One region of the Brevibacterium sp. NPDC056726 genome, then DNA from elsewhere that is predicted to be linked to it. Evidence: predicted binding sites of a transcription regulator. Region 1 holds the regulator's gene; the other holds the start of a gene.
The links. The regulator HrcA, encoded in region 1, represses chaperone genes, less so after heat shock. The targets are predictions, from matches to a motif close to TTNGCACTCGNNNNNNNCGAGTGCNAA.

Region 1 (7,530 bases):
GGTGGGGTTTCGGACCGGGGGCGCATTCGCACATCGGGGGAGTGCGGTTCTGGAACGCGAAGCACCCGCGAGCCTGGTCCGACCGGCTGCGCGCCGGTGACTCGCCGGCGATCGGCCGGGAAGTGCTCTCGGCGTCGACGCGGGAGATCGAACGGATCATGCTCGCCGCCCGCATCGACTCCGAGCTGCCGCTCGAAACGCTGGCCCCCGGCAGCGACGCCGCGATCAGGACCTTCGTCAAGCAGGGGCTTCTCGACGCCGAGGCGGTCGAGAGCGGCCGCTTCTCACCGACCCTGCAGGGCCGGCTCATGGCCGACTACATGGTCCGCGTCCTCACGGAGTTCGTGGACTGAGGCCGGCAAGGCAGGCTCGCGGTGCCGACGTCCTGCTACGCTGACTACAGATATGGTGGCATCCCTCGCGGAAGCTCATTGTCCCGCGGGCGTGCACTGGGGGAATCTCGCCGGGGAGGTGGCCGATGCCCAGTTCCGATCCGTACGAAGAGCCGTCTGGCCTGCCCCCGTTCCCACAGAGTGCCGAGCGCCCCTCGGATTCCCGATCCGAAGTGCAGCCCACACGGTCACCGGCGCCGCGAGTGGAGATCTCACGGTCCGGCGAGGGGGAGAATGAGCATCGCGACGACCGGCATCTCCCTCCGTCGCTCCCGCACCCACACTCTGCTCGGTCGCAGCGCCCGACTGTGGCACAGGGGATCGGTCGGGTGAGCGGCGACGTCAAGAACGTCGCGGTGCGTGCCACGGGCACAATGAGCCACTCAGCGCTGTGGACGAAGGGGCGCAGAGCTGCGGGACGTGCGTCGGCGACGGCTCTGTCCGGAGGCCGCGTGGCATGGGAGGCATCGACGGCGGCTGTCCACGCCTACACGACGGCGTCCTCCCTTCATGCAGATCGCACCGGTCGCAAGCGCCGACCGTGGGAAGTGCTCGCTGCAGCGATCCTCGGGTTGATCGCCCCGCTGTTCATTGCGCTGGCAGTCATCGTCATGGCCGTCACCGGTGGCAGGACGCTGAGAGCGGCGGGTTTCGCGCTGCGGCAGGTGGGCGGCAGCACCGGAGCAGAGGCGGTCACCGCCGTCGGTGACATGTCGACCGCCCTGGCCAATGCGCTTGTGGTGGTGGGCATCATCGTCGGGTTCATCGTCGTCGTGGCCTTCGTCGTCTATGCCTGGCGACTTCTCGTGGGGCGCGGCCGCGCGCGGTGGATCGCCCTCGCTGCACTCATCGTGTCTCTGTTCGTCCTCACACCGCTCAGCCCGATCCTCGTCACGGGTTTTCAGCTGTTCGGTGTCACCAGTCTCGTCTTCGCTTTTCTGCCGCGATCCTCGGCGTGGTTTGCCCACCGCCGGCGCGGCACGCGCTGGGCTGCGCGATGAACGACGACGGGCCGCCGTGCCTCAGCACGGCGGCCCGTCTCGGTTGACTGTCAGTGTCTGACTGTCAGTGTCGGAGTCGATCGGCTCGGGAGCCGGTCACTCTCACTTGACGAAGGGGATCGTCATCGGGATCTTGTAGCACTCGCCCTTGTTCGCGGCCATCGCGGCGATGATCTGGAAGACGATGGCACAGATCCAGACGGCGATGTAGAGGAAATAGCCGACGATGACGAACATGAGGAGTCCGCTGACGAAGTACGCGATGAGGATCGTGAGCTGGAAGTTCAGGGACTGACGAGCGGTCTCGCGGACGAAGGGGGACTCGTCCTTCTTCACGAGGAACATGATGAGCGGCAGCAGCCAGCCGAGGAAGATCGCTCCGACATCAGTCCACAGCGCCGTCGTCCGCTCGGACTCGTTGGCATTCCAGAAGCGCTCGGAGCCGGGTCCGTAGGCGGCCTCGGGGAGGTTGGCAGAATTGAACATCGCGGGATTGCCCTGCTGGATCCCGTAACCGGGCTGCTGCCCGCCGTAGCCCTGTCCGCTGTAGCCCTGCTGCGAACCGTACTGCTGCTGGCTGCCGTAGTTCTGGCCGCCATAGCTCTGCGGCTGGCTCCCGTACTGATTCTGCTGCGAGCCGTAGTTCTGCTGCGACCCGTACTGCTGTCCGCCGTTGTTCGGCTGCGACCCGTACTGGTTCTGCTGCGAGCCGTACTGGTTGGGCTGGCTGTAGGGCTGCTGGGGTCCCGACGCCTGGGAGTAGTCGGGCGGCATCGGGCGGGACTGGTGCTGATCGCCGTTCGGCGGCTGCGGGGAATTCGACATGACGGGTCCTTTCGAGAAGCTTCTGCCCCCTTACCCTAATCGACCTGCCTCGCCCGGACGTGGGAATGGTGTTCCAAATCCATCACAAACGCCCGCGCGGACGCTGGCCGCAGCCTGTCCGTGCACCGGCCCCGCAGCGAACGCAGTCCCCGGAGCGACCGCAGTCCACACACCGCCTCGGAGCGAAACGTCAGTCCACGGTGACGAAGTCGATGAGCTCCTCGACCCGGCCCGAGAGCGTCGGCTCGACGTCGGCGATCGTCGTCACCGACTTGAGTATCCGCACCCAGCCGGCGGCGACGTCCCTGTGGTCGGCGTGCGGCCAGCCGATGCGGCGCAGGATCCCGGTCTTCCAATCCTCGCCGCGCGGCACGGTCGGCCATGCGTCGATGCCGACGACCCGCGGCTTGACCGCCTGCCAGATGTCGACGTAGGGGTGACCGATGATGTGGACGACCTCGGCGTAACGGGGATCGGCGCGGACCGCCTCGGCGATCTTCGACTCCTTGGTGCCCTTCACCAGGTGGTCGGCGAGGATGCCGACGCGGTGCTGCCGGTCGGGACCGAAGGCCTCGAGCTTGTCGGCGACGTCGTCGAGCCCGCCGAGCGGTTCGACGACGACGCCCTCGATGCGCAGGTCATCGCCCCAGATCTTCTCGACGAGCTCGGCGTCGTGCTTGCCCTCGACCCAGATCCGCGACCCCCTGGCCACCCGCGCCTTCGCATCGGCGACGGCCCGCGACCCCGAGGCGGTGCGACCGGGCGCCTGCGGCTTCCGTTTGGGCAGCCGCAGATCGACGGGCTCGCCTTCGAAGAGGAATCCCGGACCCAGAGGGAACGCCCGGCGCCCGCCGCGGCGATCCTCGAGGGTGACGACGACGCCGCTCGCGGTCTTCTCCGCCCCGATGACCGCCCCGACGAACCCGCTCATCGCGTCTTCGAGGACCATGCCGAGGCCGACCTCGACGGGGCGGGACTTCTTCGGGCGGTGCGAGGACGGCGAGGATCCCGAGAGGACATCCGAGCCGTAGCGATCAAAGGCATTCACGGTGCCCCAGCCTAGTGAATCGCCCCCGGCGCGGCCGGGCTGACACGCAGGCCGGGTGCCGACGGCCGCCGCGGAATCCGCGCGCCCCGGCGGGAGGAGGGGGCGGACGTGAAATCACGGATCAAGAGGCGTAGAATTGGCACTCTGAGTATTCGAGTGCCAAATCCGGGGAGGAGACGAATGAACGACAGCAGGCGCGCGCAGGTGCTGCGGGCAATCGTCGAAGACTTCGTGGCCACGAACGAACCCGTCGGATCGAAGGCGATCGTCCAGCGCCACACCCTCGGCGTCTCACCGGCGACGATCCGCAACGACATGGCCCAACTCGAGGCCGAGGGCTACATCGCCCAGCCCCACACCTCGGCCGGTCGCATCCCCACCGACCTCGGCTACCGCATGTTCGTCGACCGCATCGACGAGTTCAAGCCCCTCAGCCACGCCGAGCGCCGCGCGATCCTCCAGGTCGTCGACGGCGACGTCGACCTCGACGGGATGCTCGACCGCACGGTCCGCGTCCTCGCCGGACTCACCCACCAGGTCGCGCTCATCCAGTACCCGATGGTCTCGCAGGCGCGCATCAAGCACATCGAGGTCGTCGGGCTCGCCCCCGGCCGCATCCTCGTCGTCCTCATCACCGATGCAGGCCAGGTCGAGCAGAAGATCGTGACGAGCGCCGAGGCGGTCGATGACGCCGATCTGCAGCGGTTCCGCGAGCGGATCAACTCCGAATTCGCCGGTGCCAAGCTCTCCCGCGTAGACGTCCGCGGGGCCGACCACGGCGCCGAGGTGGGCGCGACGGCGGCCGCGACCGGACCCGATGACGAGGCGGGCAGTCCCGTCCTCGATCGCATCCGCGACGCTGTCATCGACCTCGTCGCGGCGACCCGCGAGGAGCGCATCATCATGGCCGGCACTGCGAACCTCGCGCGCTCCGGCTCCGAGTTCGGCGAGCAGATGGCCCCGATCCTCGAGGCCTTCGAGGAGCAGGTCGTGCTGCTCCGGCTGCTCACCTCGATGGCCGAGGACCACGCGGAGATCAGCGTGCGCATCGGCCGTGAGAACACTCACGAGTCCTTCAGCTCGACATCCGTCGTCGCCGCCGAATATGGTCATCTGGCGGGATCCTCGGCCCGCCTGGCCGTCCTCGGTCCCACGCGCATGGACTATCCGACGACGATCTCGGCCGTGCGAGCCGTTGCCAAATACGTCTCCTCCGCCCTCGACCAGGGGTAGGCCCGCCGGCAGCCCGGGCGCGACCCACCCACCTCACACGCACACACCACCACCAGGGAAAGAGAAGTTTCTGTGGCCGATCACTACGAAGCACTCGGAGTGTCGAAGGACGCTTCGGCGGCTGAGATCAAGAAGTCCTATCTCAAGCTGGCCCGCAAGTACCACCCCGACGTCAACCCCGGATACGACGAGGAGTTCAAGTCGATCTCGCTTGCCTACGAGGTCCTCTCCGATCCGGACAAGCGCCGCAACTACGACATGGGCGGCGGCGACAACGGGCAGGGCTTCCCGGCCGGCGGCTTCGGCGGCTTCGGCGACATCTTCGAGACGTTCTTCGGCGGCGGGGGAGGCTCCGCCGGCGGTCCGATCCCGCGCATGCAGCGCGGCAAGGACGCCCTCGTCGGCGTCAACATCGACCTGCAGACCGCGGCCTTCGGCGGCACCGTCGACCTCGACGTCACCACTGCCGTCGTCTGCGAGACCTGCCACGGCGCCGGCACCCAGGACGGCACCTCCGTCGAGACCTGTTCGCTGTGCCACGGCTCCGGCAGCATCCAGCGGATGACCCGGACCCTGCTGGGACAGATGGTGACGAACCAGACGTGCAACCAGTGCCACGGCTACGGCACCGTCATCCCGCACCCCTGCCTCAACTGCCAGGGCGACGGCCGCGTGCGCAAGCAGCGGACGATGAAGATCCGCATCCCCGCCGGCGTCTCCGACGGCACCCGCATCCAGCTGTCGGCCCAGGGCGAGGTCGGCCCCGGCGGCGGACCCGCCGGTGACCTCTTCGTCGAGGTCATGGTCGCCCGCCACGAGGTGTTCCGCCGCGACGGCGACAACCTCCGCGCCGCCGTGTCCGTCCCGATGACCGCCGCCGCACTGGGCGCCCGGATCCCGTTCGAGACCTTCGACGGCGTCCAGGACCTCGACATCGAACCCGGCACGCAGTCGGGCACCGTCGTCAAGCTCCCGGGCCTCGGCGCGACCCGCCTGCGCACCGAGACCCGCGGCGACCTCCTCATCACCGTCGACGTCGTCACCCCCGACAAGATCGACGATGAGCAGAAGGAGCTGCTCGCCCAGCTCGCGAAGCTGCGCGGCGAGGAGACCCCGCGGGCCCAGATCACGACGGAGTCCCGCGGCATGTTCTCCCGCATGCGTGAGAAGTTCGCCGGTCGGTGAGTCTCCCGGTCTTCCATTCGCCCCAGGCCGCCGAGGCGGTCGCCGGTCGCGCGCTCACCCTCGGTGAGGACGTGGCCGGGCACGCCGTGCGGGTCCGCCGCATCGGTCCCGGCGAGGAGATCGACGTCGTCGACGGGCACGGGACGCGGGCCCGGGGAACCGTGGCGACCGCCTCGGCGACGGAGCTCACCCTCGACGTCACCGAGGTGGCCGCCACCCCGGAGGCCACGCCCCGTCTCGTCCTCGTCCAGGCCCTCGCGAAGGGCGACCGCGACCTCCAGGCCATCGAAGCGGCCACGGAGATCGGGGTCGACGAGATCATCCCGTGGGCAGCCGACCGCTCGATCGCCGATTGGCCGGCGAAGAAGCAGGCGAAGATGGCGGCGAAATGGGAGAACCTCCTCACCGCCGCCTCCCTGCAGTCGCGGCGCTCCCGCTTCCCCGTGCTCACCGAGCTGGCCCGCGGTGCCGAACTCCTCACCCGCCTCGGCGAGGGGACCGCACCGGAGGGCGAACCGCCTGCCGATGCGATCTTCGTCCTCCACGAGACCGCGGAGCTCAGGCTCTCGACGGCACTGGCCGACCTCGACACCGCGGCGACGGCGCGGATCGTCCTCATCGTCGGACCCGAAGGCGGGATCAGCGACCGGGAGCTCGCCTCGCTATCCGGAATCGGGGCCACCCCCGTCCTCCTCGGCGACACCGTCCTGCGGTCCTCCTCGGCGGGACCGGCGGGACTCGTGCTCGCACAGAATTCCCTGGGCCGCTGGTGAGATACCGGACTACGATGGGAATGCACCCTGCTGCGCTCCGACCGCGGAGCGCCCGATCAACGAAGGACTGTTCTGGACACCTCCACTGACGCCACGACCACCACCGCCTCGGAGACCGTGCGTCTCGTCATCCCCGAATCGATCGACCTCGTCGAATTCTTCGGACCCGGGGAGGCCAACCTCCGGGCGCTCGAGAAGGTCTACCCCGAGCTCGACCTCCACCTGCGCGCCAACCAGCTCCAGGCCGCCGGCGACCCGGACCAGGTGAGCGCGTTCGTCTCCGTCATCGGCGAACTCAAGAAGCTCCACCAGTCGGGCCACCGCATCGACGAGGAGACGATCGAGCGGGTCGCCTCGTTCTCCTCCGAGGGCAAGGCCGCCTCGGCGGTGATGGGCACGAACATCCTCTCGACCCGGGGCAAGTCGATCCGGCCGAAGACGATGGGCCAGCACGACTACGTCAAGGCGATCCGGAACAACACGATCACCTTCGGCATCGGCCCCGCCGGCACGGGCAAGACGTATCTCGCGATGGCGATGGCCGTCAACGCCCTGCAGAACAAGGACGTCTCCCGGATCATCCTCACCCGCCCCGCCGTCGAGGCTGGTGAGCGCCTCGGCTTCCTGCCGGGCACGCTGGGGGAGAAGATCGACCCCTACGTCCGTCCCCTCTACGACGCCCTCCACGACATGGTCGACCCCGAATCGATCCCGCTGCTCATCGAGTCCGGCACGATCGAGGTCGCGCCCCTGGCCTACATGCGCGGTCGCACCCTCAACGACGCCTTCATCGTCCTCGACGAGGCGCAGAACACGACGGGGGAGCAGATGAAGATGTTCCTCACCCGCCTCGGCTTCGGCTCGCGGATGGTCGTCACCGGCGACGTCTCGCAGATCGACCTGCCGGGGAACACGAAGAGCGGGCTCAAGGTCGTGCAGAAGATCCTCGCCGGCATCGACGACCTCGCGTTCTGCCAGCTCGGCAGCAAGGACGTCGTGCGGCATTCGCTCGTGACGAAGATCGTCGACGCCTACGACCTGTGGGGGAACTCGAAGTGAACACGGAGATCGCG
Region 2 (7,530 bases), on a different contig from region 1:
ACGCAGATCAAGCAGGTCAACATCCGGATCCGCTGAGCGCCCGGAACCGAGTGCTCCGGCTCAGCCGCGTGCCGGCTCGGCTGGTTCCGGCTCGGCTGCGCCGGTGACCCACAGAGGGCAGGGGAGTGATCCCCTGCCCTCCGTCGCGTCCGGGCGCGCGATCCCCTCGCCGAGGCGACCGACCGATGTGATGTCCATGACCCTGAAGCGTCCGCCTCGGCGCTTGTCGGGGGCGGGCGACGGACAGGGCAGACTGCCCCGTGATCGCGCATGAGCGCTGGTCGCGCGGTGCTCACGGTGGTGACCGGGAGGTGCGGCCGGCTCGCTGCGGCGCGGAGGCGGGCGTGCCGAGAATGACAGCCGTGTCATTCTCCCGATAGCATAAGCTCAAAGAAAACTCGTGAAGGAGCAGACCCCCTATGCCGCAGAACGATGGCGCCTCTGAACTGAGTGAGCTCGAGGTGTCCGTTTTGGAGTTCGAGCGGCGCTGGTGGAAGTACGGGGGAGCGAAGGACCACGCGATCCGCGAGCGCTTCGACATGTCCGCCACGAGCTACTTCCAGATCCTCAACTCCCTGCTCGACAATCCTGCGGCCCTCGCAAGCGACCCCATGCTCGTCAAGCGCCTGCGACGCATCCGCACCACGCGCCAGAGCGAACGCGCTCAGGCTCGCGTCTCGAGGTGACACATGGCTGACGACTACGACGACATCGAACCGGGCCGCCGCAGCGGAGCTCATCGCCAGGAGGCGGCCGCTTCGTCGAACGTCGGCGCGATCGTGCTCGTCATCGTTCTCGCCCTCGTGGCCGTGCTGCTCGTCGTCGCGGCCATCAACATCATCACCTCGTCGATGCGCAATCCCGAGTCGAACGTCGCCGAACCCGCGCCGGAGACCTCGGCCCCGGCGACGCCGACGCCTTCGGAGAGCGAAGTCAGCGTCGCCGACTCCTCACTCACGGTCGACGTCCTCAACGGCTCCGGGGTCTCCGGCGTCGCGCGGGACTTCTCCTCGGTCGTCGAGGAGGAGGGCTGGACCGTCGGCCAGGTCGGCAACTACTCGACGGCCCGCAGCGACTCGGTCGTCTACTACCGCGACGACGCCGATGAGGCGCAGGCCCAGCTCGTCGCCGATGCCCTCGGCATCGAGGCCACCGAGCAGTCGAACGACTTCACCGCCGACCTCACGGTGCTCATCTGCTCGGACATCGCCCAGCGCGGACCCGCCTCGAGCGGCGGCGAATTCGCCGGCACCGAGGAGTCGGGAGCCCAGGGCGGCGGAACGACGGCCGCTGACGGCGCTGGGACGACCGGTGGCGATTCGACGGACGGCAGCCTCGGCGAGGGCTGAGCACTGCGCGACTGACCAGGGTGAACGCCGCTGGAATTCAAATGTAACGAATTGATAACAGTGTTGAGCGAACCTGAGACGCGCACCACGCTGGGGTAGAGTTTTACCAGCTAGGCAAGCACTGCACCTTGTGTTCTGATCGTGCTTCACCGAGATCAATCTCCAGAGGTCAATGAGAGAAATCGCGGGGTCTGTTGAGGTTTACTAGCGTTCGCTCTTCGCCACTGAGCTGTGGGGTCGGGCGAATTTCAAATGACACTGCATTTTATGGAGAAGCAATGGCACAAGGCACCGTCAAGTGGTTCAACGCCGAAAAGGGCTACGGATTCATCACGCTCGAAGGCGATGGCCAGGACGTGTTCGTTCACTGGAGCGCGATCCAGATGGACGGCTACCGCTCGCTCGAAGAGGGCCAGCAGGTTGAGTTCGAGGTCGGAGAAGGACAGAAGGGTCCCCAGGCGGAATCCGTCACCCTCCTCTGATCGTCTCTGATCACATCCGAGTCGGGAGCCTGAGGCTGTCGCAGCATCGGGTCGGCGGTCTGCGCTGATCGTCGATCCCCGAGCTGCTGCGGATCATTCGCTCCGACGTGGTTTGAACGCCGTCGACCGCCGAACGGTCGGCATTGAGAAGACGTCGAGTCGCACGCGACTCGGCGTCTTCTGCGTCGGGGGCGGGGTGCCGGGGACGGCGCTGTCGGCCGCTGATGTCCGACGCCGGGGATCCGCGATTGCCGTCAGCTGGCTATGGTGACCCGGCCCTCGACAGTGGGGGCCCGGTAGCCCGTGCCACGCGTTCGCGCTGAGCCGAACGCCTCGGCGATGCCCGGAAACGCGCCTGACGAAACGCCCGGAATCACTGGCGTCGGCAGGATTTCGTTTGCACTCTCCCCCTGAGAGTGCTAAATCTAGTACTGGTGAAAACCACGGGATTTCATCAGTCGTCTCGAGAGCGTGGTCCCTGTGTGGAATGGAACATGCGGACACACTCTCTGCCGTCGCGGGCGCTGACGACTGCTCTGCGATTCCAGTCCACTCCATCAGGGAGGATCTAGGCCACTATGGCAAAGATGATTGCATTCGACGAAGAAGCTCGTCGGGGACTCGAAGCTGGCCTCAACCAGCTGGCGGACGCGGTCAAGGTGACTCTTGGACCCCGCGGTCGCAACGTCGTGCTCGAAAAGCAGTGGGGCGCACCCACCATCACCAACGATGGCGTGTCCATTGCCAAGGAGATCGAACTCGAGGATCCCTACGAGAAGATCGGCGCTGAGCTCGTCAAGGAAGTCGCCAAGAAGACCGACGACGTCGCCGGCGACGGCACCACCACCGCCACCGTTCTCGCTCAGGCACTCGTCCGCGAGGGTCTGCGCAACGTGGCAGCCGGTGCTGACCCGCTCAGCCTCAAGCGCGGCATCGAGAAGGCCGTCGCGGCCGTCACCGATGTCCTGCTCGACAACGCCATCGAGATCGAGACGAAGCAGCAGATCGCTGCGACCGCCGGCATCTCCGCCGGTGATCCCGCGATCGGTGAGCTCATCGCCGAGGCGATCGACAAGGTCGGCAAGGAAGGCGTCGTCACCGTCGAGGAGTCCAACACCTTCGGACTCGAACTCGAACTGACCGAGGGCATGCGCTTCGACAAGGGCTACATCTCCGGTTACTTCGTCACCGACACCGACCGTCAGGAAGCTGTCCTCGAGGATCCCTACATCCTCATCGTCAACTCGAAGATCTCCAACGTCAAGGACCTGCTGCCCGTCCTCGAGAAGGTGCAGCAGACCAACAAGCCGCTGCTGATCATCGCCGAGGACGTCGAGGGCGAAGCCCTGGCCGTGCTCGTGCTCAACAAGATCCGCGGCACCTTCAAGTCCGTCGCCGTCAAGGCACCGGGCTTCGGTGACCGTCGCAAGGCGCAGCTCGCCGACATCGCCATCCTCACGGGTGGCCAGGTCGTCTCCGAGGAAGTCGGGCTCAAGCTCGACAACGTCACCCTCGACCTGCTCGGCACCGCACGCAAGGTCGTCGTCACCAAGGACGAGACGACCATCATCGAAGGCGCCGGTGACGCCGACGAGATCGCCGGCCGCGTGGCCCAGATCCGTGCGGAGATCGAGAACTCGGATTCCGACTACGACCGTGAGAAGCTGCAGGAGCGCCTGGCCAAGCTGGCCGGCGGTGTTGCCGTCATCAAGGCCGGAGCCGCGACCGAGGTCGAGCTCAAGGAGACCAAGCACCGCATCGAAGACGCCGTGCGCAATGCGAAGGCCGCTGTGGAAGAGGGAATTGTCGCCGGTGGCGGCGTCGCTCTCATCCAGGCCGGCAAGCAGGCGTTCGACGACCTCTCGCTCACCGGCGACGAGGCGACGGGTGCGAACATCGTCAAGGTCGGCATCGAGGCGCCGCTCAAGCAGATCGCCACGAACGCCGGACTCGAAGCCGGAGTCGTCGCCGACAAGGTCGCGAACCTCGAACCGGGCTGGGGCCTCAACGCCGCCACCGGTGAGTACGAGGACCTGCTCGCGGCCGGCATCAACGATCCGGTCAAGGTGACCCGCTCGGCTCTGCAGAACGCCGCGTCGATCGCCGGTCTGTTCCTCACCACCGAGTCGGTCGTCGCCGACAAGCCCGAGAAGGCCGCACCGGGTGCTGACGCAGCCGCTGCCGGCATGGAGGGCATGGGCGGCATGGGCTTCTGACCCACGCCCGCCAGGCACTGAGAGAGCCGTGCCATCACCCGCAGGGGTGGTGGCGCGGCTCTTCTCTTTCCTGCACTCGGCTGCCCCGCTCAGTCCCAGGGGTTGCCGCGACGGCGCCGCCGCTCTTCCCTCCGCCGTCGCAGTTCGTCGGTCGACGGCTCCTGCCCGGGAGCGTAGGGCGGGGCGAGCGGGTGGGGAGGCTGAAGGCCGTGGCCGAAGTTCTCCTCGTAGTCGTCGTCCTGTCGCGGCTGCTCCTCGAGCTGGCGCTTCGCCTCCTCATCACCGAGGTGGGCCCGGGCGCGCTTCGTCAGCTCCTGTTTGCGTTTGCGGATGATCTCCTCTTTGCCGGTCATCTGCGCGACCGCGCCGAAGAACATCGGACCGAGGATGAAGATCGGCCAGAAGAAGATGAGGCCGCCGGAGAAGAGACTCGTCGCTCCCCAGATGAGGAGCATGAAACCGGCAGGACCGGCCATGAGACCGATGAGGGCGCGTTTGACGCGGTCGCGGTAGAACTTCTCCGCGGCTTCCTGGATCTGCTCGGGCGTGATCGGAATCCGATCATCGCTGAGCTGAGCCAGCGCGCGAGCCCGGCTCGCCTCGTCGAGGTGGTCGGGATCGACGGGTTCGGCCTCGGCGATGACGAGATCGTCGATGAGCGACGGGATCTCTCCGAGCGTCTTCACCCGCGCCGCCGCCTCGGTGCGCTCATCGAACTCCTCGGCATCGATCTGTCCGAGGGCATACGCCTCGGAGAGCACGTCGGTGACCACGGCTCGATCGGCATCGGAGGCTCTGACCTGCCCGTAATCGCGCGGGTCGGCGCTGAAGCGGGACCAGAGTGGACGACTTTCCATCTGTCTACTGTAACCCCGCTCCCACGGCCGCAATCCTGGGACGTCGCGGCGAATGCGGCGAGAGAATCTCGTCCGCCACAGCCGCTGTCCGGTCGTGGAGACTCCTCTCCAGGCACGGCGACTCACGGTGCGGGCGCCCCCTCTGAGCGGGGGTGAAACCACTACACTTGCTCAGGTGGAACCTGTGGTCGTGCTCATCCTCGCAGCGGTCTTCATCGGGGCACTCGCACAGCGCATCACCGGAATGGGCTTCGGCCTGGTCTCCGGGCCGTTCCTCGTCCTCCTCCTCGATCCCGTCTCCGGGGTCCTCCTCGTCAACCTCTGCGGCATCGTCGCGGCCGCCACCGTCTTCGCGCGGACATGGCGCGAGGTCGAATGGCCGGTGTTCTGGAAGCTCGCGGTCGGCACGGTCGTCGGCACGGTGCCCGGGGCGCTGCTGACGACGGCGCTGCCGACGGCGTCGCTGCAGGTGCTCATCGGCGCCCTCATCATCGCCTCGCTCGCCGTCTCCCTGCTCATCGGTCGGGTCGGGACGACGATGCCGGCGAACTTCGGCACGCAGTTCTCGGCCGGCTTCGTCTCCGGCACGATGTCGGCAGCGGCCGGCGCCGGGGGACCCGCGGTGAGCGCGTATGCGGTGCTCACCCGGTGGGAGCACCGGCCGTTCGCGGCGACCCTGCAGCCGTTCCTCGTCGTCGGCACCGCCTCGGCGATCATCGCGAAGGTCATCGTCGACGGCGGGGTGTGGCCGCAGCTCGACCCGGCCATCTGGATCGGGATCGGCATCGTCCTCGTCGCCGGCCTCCTCGGCGGGGATCTGCTCGCACAGAAGGTCGCACCGACGGCGGCGCGGATCGCGATGATCGTCCTCGCCTTCGGCGGGGGCGCGGCGACGCTCGCCAAAGGTCTCGGCCTCTTCGGCTGACGACGTTGCGGGGGCATCGCGCTGACCCGGACTGCGCAGGCCCGCAAACACCCTGCGAGCACCCAGGGGTGCAGGCCGGACAAGCGGAGGCGGCATGCGGGGTTGGCTCAGTCGCTTGCCAGTTTCGTCGGGCATACTGGACAGTGATCCGTCCATCTGGGAGGCATTGATCGTGGGAACAGTATTCCTGCTCATACTCATCGTTCTCGGCACCATCTTCTTCGTCGGCTACCGCAAGGAGAAGAAGCGCAAGCAAGAGCTTCACGCAGCGGAACTCGAACTCGTGAAGAAGGCAGCGGAAGAGGACGTCACCGAGTTCGGTGAGGAAGTCGCCGAACTCGACATCATCACGTCCGGAGTCGAGCTCGACACCGGTGGCCAGCAGGACTACAAGCAGGCCCTCGACTCCTACGACGTCGCGAAGGAGACGCTCGAGAAGGTCGACGAGCCCACCGACATCCGCCACGTCACCGAGGCGCTCGAGGACGGCCGCTACGCCGCGAAGTGCGTGCGCGCCCGCGTCGAGGGCAAGCCGCTTCCGGTGCGCCGCCCGCCGTGCTTCTTCAATCCGCAGCACGGTCCCTCGGTCGAGGACATCGACTGGGCTCCCGCCGGCGGTCAGCTCCGACCTGTTCCCGTGTGCGCCGCCGACGCCGAGCGCGTCGCCGTGGGCGCCGAACCCGCCGTGCGCAAGGTCGTCACCGGTGACGGTCAGACCCGCCGGGCCTACTGGGAAGCGGGACCGGCCTACGCCGAATACAACCGCGGCTACTTCAACTCCTATGCCGGTTCGGGTCTTCTCCCCGGCGTCCTCATGGGCGCCATGCTCTTCGGCGGCATGGGCGGTGGCTGGGACGGCTCGTACGCCGACGGCTACCAGGACGGCATGGGCGCCGACGGCGGCGGTGACGCCGGAGGCGACATGGGCGGCGGAGACGGCGGAGGCTTCTTCGACGGCGGTGGCGACGGCGGCGGCTTCGACTTCGGAGGCTTCGACTTCTGATGGACGTCGTGACCATCCGCGACGAGACGATCAGACTCGGTCAGCTGCTCAAGCTCCACGGCGTCGCCGAACACGGCGCCATGGCCAAGGACCTCATCGCCGCCGGTGACGTCCGGGTCAACGGCGAGGTCGAGACCCGCCGCGGGGCGACGATCCGTCCCGGCGACCGCGTCGAAGCCCTCGGTGAGGCCTTCGAGGTCGAATCCGAAAGCGCCGGCGAAGCGTAGGCAGAGACGCCAGGCAGCGGTCGCCGATGATGAACCGGGCCACGGGAGAGGGACTCGACCTCGACTTCCCGTTCCGCGGCCGCTGGCTCGTCCAGAACAGTCCAGCCGATCGCCTGCCCAGTCACGGAACCACAGTGTTCGCGACTGGGCAGGCGATCGATTTCGTTCCCGTCGATGACACCGGGAGGACCGCGCGGTTCACCCTCACCTCACTGCTGGTCCCGGAACCGCCGCAGCGCTTTCCCGGCTTCGGCCGCGCGCTGCTCTCGCCCGCGAACGGCACGGTCGTCGCCGTCGACGACGGCCACCCCGACCATCCTGCACACCGTGGACTGCCGTCGCTGAGCTATCTGGCCGCCCAACCACGCCGCCTGCGCCGCGGGTGGCCTGCGCTCGCCGGCAATCACATCGCCATCGACGTCGGCGGGATCGTCGTCGTCCTCTGCCACCTGCGACAGCACAGCACCGAGG

Region 2: the regulator HrcA is predicted to act here: its motif matches at 2,228-2,254, upstream of groL (chaperonin GroEL).

What each region holds. Positions count from the first base shown of each region.
Region 1 is NZ_JBHTYZ010000004.1:321,786-329,315, reverse strand. Features, by position in the region: gene hemW (radical SAM family heme chaperone HemW) at 1-353, shown strand, start outside; gene ACFQ91_RS10455 (hypothetical protein) at 941-1,393, shown strand; gene ACFQ91_RS10450 (DUF4870 domain-containing protein) at 1,496-2,218, opposite strand; gene ACFQ91_RS10445 (DUF3097 domain-containing protein) at 2,409-3,266, opposite strand; gene hrcA (heat-inducible transcriptional repressor HrcA) at 3,447-4,499, shown strand; gene dnaJ (molecular chaperone DnaJ) at 4,572-5,684, shown strand; gene ACFQ91_RS10430 (16S rRNA (uracil(1498)-N(3))-methyltransferase) at 5,681-6,457, shown strand; gene ACFQ91_RS10425 (PhoH family protein) at 6,575-7,516, shown strand; gene ybeY (rRNA maturation RNase YbeY) at 7,513-7,530, shown strand, end outside.
Region 2 is NZ_JBHTYZ010000001.1:285,945-293,474, reverse strand. Features, by position in the region: gene ACFQ91_RS01325 (aldehyde dehydrogenase family protein) at 1-36, shown strand, start outside; gene ACFQ91_RS01320 (DUF3263 domain-containing protein) at 420-686, shown strand; gene ACFQ91_RS01315 (LytR C-terminal domain-containing protein) at 690-1,349, shown strand; gene ACFQ91_RS01310 (cold-shock protein) at 1,628-1,831, shown strand; gene groL (chaperonin GroEL) at 2,410-4,047, shown strand; gene ACFQ91_RS01300 (DUF1707 domain-containing protein) at 4,137-4,904, opposite strand; gene ACFQ91_RS01295 (sulfite exporter TauE/SafE family protein) at 5,080-5,829, shown strand; gene ACFQ91_RS01290 (OadG family protein) at 6,002-6,832, shown strand; gene ACFQ91_RS01285 (RNA-binding S4 domain-containing protein) at 6,832-7,059, shown strand; gene ACFQ91_RS01280 (M23 family metallopeptidase) at 7,086-7,530, shown strand, end outside.